DNA from 2 places in the Paenibacillus sp. FSL H8-0317 genome. Region 1 is predicted to be linked to the other one. Evidence: predicted binding sites of a transcription regulator. Region 1 holds the regulator's gene; the other holds the start of a gene.
What was found. The regulator LexA, encoded in region 1, represses DNA repair genes until DNA is damaged. The targets are predictions, from matches to a motif close to CGAACATATGTTCG.
Positions count from the first base shown of each region.

Region 2: a site for LexA is predicted at 1,768-1,781, ahead of addB (helicase-exonuclease AddAB subunit AddB). Genes of this name have one in related genera too.

Region 1 is NZ_CP150294.1:4,274,837-4,278,051, reverse strand. It holds gene MHB43_RS19010 (aldehyde dehydrogenase) at 263-1,564, shown strand; gene lexA (transcriptional repressor LexA) at 1,670-2,296, opposite strand; gene MHB43_RS19000 (LysM peptidoglycan-binding domain-containing protein) at 2,593-2,970, shown strand; gene MHB43_RS18995 (DUF896 domain-containing protein) at 3,066-3,215, shown strand, end outside.
Region 2 is NZ_CP150294.1:5,116,214-5,119,428, forward strand. It holds gene addB (helicase-exonuclease AddAB subunit AddB) at 1-1,703, opposite strand, end outside; gene MHB43_RS22940 (class I SAM-dependent rRNA methyltransferase) at 1,936-3,215, opposite strand, start outside.

The DNA of each region.
Region 1 (3,215 bases):
GTTGGAAGCCAGAATTCCCCTACTATCGTAGTAAGCTGATACTGTCTATAGAATGAAAGACTTACATAGCAACCTCATAAGGCAACTTGATAGCCACGAAATAGAAAGGAACACTAGCATTCACTCTTTCAAAATTCCAACCATCGTTCAAATACATACAAATGAATGTTTCATTAGTATGTTGAAAGTTTCATATAGAAGAGGTATACTTTAATTAAATTTTGAGCAATTTAATTTTAAATAATTAATTGGAGATGTTAATATGGATCAGGCAAAACAACTTGTGACAGAACAACGTACATTTTTTTATACAGGGCAAACTAAAAATATTGAGTATCGGATTAATGCTCTTCAACAGCTTAGAAAAGGAATTGAAAAGTATCAGCAACGGATTCAAGATGCACTTCGGGCGGATCTGAACAAATCTGAGGCGGAAGCTTACGGTTCCGAGATTCGCATTGTTTTGGGTGAACTGGATTTTGCATTAGAACACCTGCAGGAATGGGCTGCACCAAAACAAGTTCCAACCAATTCGGCTATGCCGGATGGGGTGAGCACCATTTACCCTGAACCATACGGAGTGGCTCTTATTATTGTACCTTGGAACTATCCTTTCCAACTGGCCTTTGGTCCACTGATTGGAGCAATTGCAGCCGGTAACTGTGCAGTTATCAAGCCTTCTGAATTAACACCAGCCGTATCTCGTCTGACGTATGATCTGATTAAGGAGATCTTCCCTGAGGAGTATATTGCCGTTATGGAAGGTGAAGTTGAGGCAAGCACAGCATTGTTGAAAGAGAAGTTTGATTATATTTTCTTCACAGGCAGCACAGGTGTTGGTCGCATTGTTATGAAGGCAGCTGCGGAGCATTTGACTCCTGTAACTCTTGAGTTGGGTGGTAAGAGTCCTGCTATTGTCCATAGCGATGCAGATCTGAAGCTGGTGGCCCAGCGTATTGTTCGTGGTAAGTTCCTGAATGCAGGCCAAACATGCGTTGCTCCGGATTACTTGCTTGTACATGAACAAGTTCATGATGAATTGATCAATCTGATTGGCGCTGAGATCAAAGATAAATTTGGGGATGATGTGTTACAGAATGCTGATTTCCCGCACATTGTCAACGCGCGTAACTTTGATCGGTTGTCGAAATTCCTCACAGATGGCAAAACGCTGATTGGTGGACGTTCTGTACGTGAGCAGTTGTTCATTGAGCCGACTGTACTTGGCGATGTGAACTGGGAATCAGCTGTCATGCAAGAAGAGATCTTCGGTCCGATTCTTCCTGTATTTACGTACAGTGACCTTGATCCTATGCTGGATGAGATTGTTCGCCGGCCAAAACCATTGGCGCTATATCTTTTCACACAGGATGAGCAACTGCAGGATCAGGTTCTGAATCAAGTATCCTTCGGTGGGGGATGTATTAATGACACACTTTCTCATATGACTTCACATTATCTACCGTTTGGTGGTGTAGGAGAGAGCGGTATGGGCTCATATCACGGACAACAGAGCTTTGATGTGTTCTCGCATCACAAGAGTGTTCTGAAACGCAGTGAATAATTAGCCGCAAAAATAACATAAACATGAAAAAAAGAGGTTGTCCTGTTGATCAGGGCAACCTCTTTCGTATTTCATTACATCTAATTTTGTTACTCAAGTTAAATATTAATGAATATCTCGGAAAAGGCCAATGACTTTACCCAGAATACTAACATGTTTCAAACGTAAAGGTTCGAAGGTCGCATTCTCCGGTTGAAGGCGAATATGATCTTTCTCTTTATAGAACGTTTTCACTGTAGCTTCATCGTCTTCAGTCATTGCAACGACGATATCACCGTTATCAGCAGTTTGCTGTTGACGGACAATAACGTAATCTCCATTAACGATTCCAGCTTCCACCATACTATCTCCCACTACTGAAAGCATAAACACTTTCTGTTCGCCTACATAGTGTGTAGGAAGAGGGAAGTAGTCTTCAATGTTCTCGGTTGCAGTGATTGGAACCCCGGCTGTAACCTTACCAACAACAGGAATACGTGCAACGCTATGAGCAAATTGATGAGAATGCTCAGATTCTTCCTGGCTCAAAAGCTCAATGGCTCTTGGCTTGGTAGGGTCGCGTCGGATCAAACCTTTTTTCTCCAAACGATCCAAATGTCCATGTACTGTTGAGCTGGAAGCAAGTCCAACCGCTTCACCAATTTCCCGTACGGAAGGAGGATACCCCTTCAACCGGACTTCATTTCGTATAAACTCCAGAATAGCCTGCTGCCTGCTGGATATCTTCGACATACCGTATCAACCCCATTTTAGTAACGTTTGGGAAAATTATAACATAGAACCTCCGTTCGTACAAACATAAGTTCTAAATAAAATAGCTTTAAATCAGTGTTTTTTAACTTATAGAACAGAAATTGGCCAAAAGTCAGAGCATAATACTGCAAATGTTTTGCAAAAGTACTTGAAATAAGATATTGCTCCTTCTAAAAAGAAGCGAACAATTGTTCTAAAAATATATTGAACAAAACAAGTGTTCGTGTTATATTGATTTCAACAGATAGGAACAAACGTTTGGAGGCGGGTATTTAATGAGATATTCTACTTATCAAAGCATTTATGAACCAATGAATTCGGAACTGGTGAAGTCTAACATAGGGAACTACAAGAAGGTTTTAGCGCGTTTCAAGATTTCTTCATGGATGTTAAAGGTAGCCATTACCTCTATGATTATATTTATTGGATGCAGCACTGTTTTAACTGTATTTGCCGGCAATGAGAATGATGTTCTGCCTGGAGGAAAGATAGCTGTTTCACAAGGGGAAACATTATGGAGTATTTCTTTGGAACATAAACCGACGAATATGGATACACGTATTTATATAGAAGCAATTAAGAAAGTGAATCAACTTCATACGACTTCCATCCAAGTGGGACAAGTACTAGCTCTACCGCAATTTGCAGAATAAAATGCACATCAATGAGTGTTAACGCGTGTCAGCTTGACAAGCTGCCTTTATAATGGCAAAGTTAATATGACTTTGTATTTTTGGAGGGGACAAGCTTGGATATAGATAGTCTGGTAGCACGCATTAACGAATTGGCTCGTAAGCAAAAGTCCACTGGATTGTCGGAGGAAGAACTTGCCGAACGTGCCGAGCTAAGAGAGATTTATTTGAGTAATATTCGCAGCAATTTCAGACAACAACTGGAT
Region 2 (3,215 bases), 840 kb from region 1:
CCGGCAAACAGCGTGATATCCAGCCGTTCATTCCCCATCATATCGACCATCTGATCCAATAAATCCAGCACAGCTCCCCACATCTGCCGATGTTCTCTCGAACGTTCGGGGTCCCCCTGAGCTTTAGCTTCAGCAGACATATTCTCCAGCTTCCATGGAATCTCAGCATCTTCCAGCAGTCTGTATAGTGCCTCGCACTGGGCTTTGGCTGTCTTTGCCTTTTTCATTCGTTTCTCAAAAACACCCAAGGAATCTGTAATGACCGTTCGGCAGCTCTCAATTAGAGAAAGCATCTGGTCCCGCCCTCGACTACGGCCATCCTGACCGTTGTCTTCCAGCGACAGGCTTGGTACATACTTCCATGGTTTGCCATCAGTCCAGCGATACCCGTGAATACCACAAGCCAGTACATAATTCTCAAGCTGGTCCATATCTTCACGAGTGATGGAACCATCACGCGGAAGCAGCAGATCCGTTTTGACACAGCGAAATACATCCTCGTAACGCCAGTGGCGACGAACAATATCCAATGCGGAACGGATAAACTCGGATAATGGATGATGAAGTTCATTTCTTCTGCGGTCCAGAAAGACGGGTACGTCATAATCCCTGAATAGAGGTTCAGCTATATCGGCGTAGGTATCCAACTGACGAACAAGTACCGCCATATCCCGATAACGCGCACCTTCGTTTTGCGCCAAACGCCGCATCTCACGCAGTGCCCCCTCCATCTCAGCTCGTCGGTTCTCCGCTGCAACCAGTCGGATTCCGGAATCAAGGCCTTCACTTTTCCAACGAATTCGCCGGTCGAAACCAGCCTCCAGATGAGCAAGTCCCGGACGATCCTTGTATCTCGGTGGAATCTCCGAATCTAGCACGGTTATATCGCTCGGTATACCCAGTTCGTCAGCCATCCCTTTCAGGCGCGCATAGGCACTTGCCGTGGGATAGAACAGTTCCAGTTCCCCAGGCAGTGCGCCGTGATCATAAGGACGATCCAATGTCAGTGCAATCGTCACGGAAGAGGACTGCAACATCAGTCGACCAATCACACTCATCTCCTGTGGTGTGAATCCCTGAAAACCATCAATCCAGATCTGGGCATCCTGCAGCAATGCACTTTCCGACAAACGATCTGTCAGCTCAGTCAACGTGTCTTCATCATCAATATATAAATGGGTCAGTTCCTGTTCATAGTCACGATATATCAGATTCAAGTCATGCAACTTGTCCTCCAGAATCGGCGAAGTGGATGAGGTATTCCCTCCAGACAGCCCGTCTTCCAGCAATGATGGATCAACTTCATAACGTTTAAATTCACTATATAACTCATTTAATTCGCCTATAAAACCCAGCTGGCTGCCGGATGCACCAAACAGCTTCAATTCTTCCTTACGGCGCTGGATAACTTTGTAGAGCAGCATCTTTTTGCCTTCGGCTCCGATCGGAATACGAGCAGAACCGCCTGCTTCCTGCATTACGCGATAGGCTAGACGGCGAAAGCCCAGCACTTCTGCACGCATCGTACCTTTAATTGCTCCAGAAGACACCAACGCTTGCTCTGTTCGAAAGGAACTCTGTTCTGGAACGAGTAAAATCAAAGGTTTACCTTGCGGTTCTTGTTGAAGCAAGGTTGTAATTTCCCGGGTAATCAGCGAGCTTTTGCCGCTGCCTGCCCGGCCAATAACAAAACGAACGGACATGTCTAATCCTCCAAACTACACGTACAAGATTTTAATTCCCAGTATAACATATCTGACTTTGTTCGGAACATACGTTTGCCACTATCCGGTAAAAACGGAGATCATCTCCGTTAACACAGCCAAACAGCAAAAAGCCCGCAGCTATCACACTGTGGACTTTTTGCCAAAAGTATCATTTATTTAAACTTCACTTTATCTCACGAGAAATTAAAAAAAGTGAAACGAGACTCTTCTAATTCTTTTTACTGCGCACTTCGAAAATAGCAAATTTCAGGTAATGTCCTTCATCCACGCCCAAAATTTGCGGGTGGTCCTTACCTGCTGCCTTCCAGTCAATTAGACGCAGCACTTTGCCTGCATCTTCGGCTGCATCGGCAATCGTATCCAGGAAAAGGTCAGGACGCATGTGATACGAACAGCTGGCTGTTACCAAATATCCGCCCTCATTGACCAGTTTCATTCCTTGCAGGTTGATATCCTTATATCCACGGCATGCACCTTTGACTGCTGATTTCGTTTTGGCAAATGCAGGAGGATCAAGGATGACCACATCAAATGTTTTACCGCCAGCTGCAAGCGCTTTGGATGTATCCACTTTCTGTTCGCCTGCACGTGCACGTGCGGTACGTTCATCCAGCCCTTTCACTTGTTCACGCAAGTACTGGAATGCATCAGCAACTACGAATTCGACCCGGTCGGTGAAACCGTTAAGCTCCACATTTGTTCGTGCACTCTCAATGGCATGTTCCGAAATATCTAGACAAGTCACTTTCTTGGCTCCATACTTGCAAGCATTCAACGTAAAGCTTCCCGTGTGTGAGAAACACTCCAGTACGGTGGCACCGTCCCAATAAGGGAATGTAACTACCTTACCGCTTTTATTCACAGGCAACATCTGCTGTGTGCCATCCTGCTCGGTCGTTTGTAGTGTGATTCCACTCTTGTAGCCCCAACCCTTCATGAGCGGTTCGATCGCTGCACGATTCTCGCGTTGGTCGAAGAAGTAACCTGTCTTCTGCCCTTCCACGATATCCACTTTAATGAGTAGTCCATTCTCTGTAACCGTGACATGTCTTGGGCAATCTCCGTACAGTGGACCTTTGGTCTGCTCCAAACCTTCCAGTTCACGAATCGAGACATCACTGCGCTCATATATGCCTTCCGGCTGCATTACTTCAATGAGTGCCTTTACGATGGCTTCACGGCAACGATCCATGCCAAGTGTAAGCAACTGTACAACGAGGATGCTGCCGAATCGGTCAACGATCAAGCCTGGTAGAAAATCAGCTTCGCCGTAAACGAGACGGTATGCCTCTCCATCCTGGATAAAACGTTCACGGTGACGCAAGCAATCGCGGAAACGCGCTGCAAAAAACGCGGTGTCCATCTGTTCGGACTCCAGCGGTTGATACGCTACAACTCTTACAGTGATCTGAGATGCGGGATTGTAATATCCTGTCGCCAGATAGCGACCTTGATGATTCAATACATTGACCAGATCTCCCGGTTCCG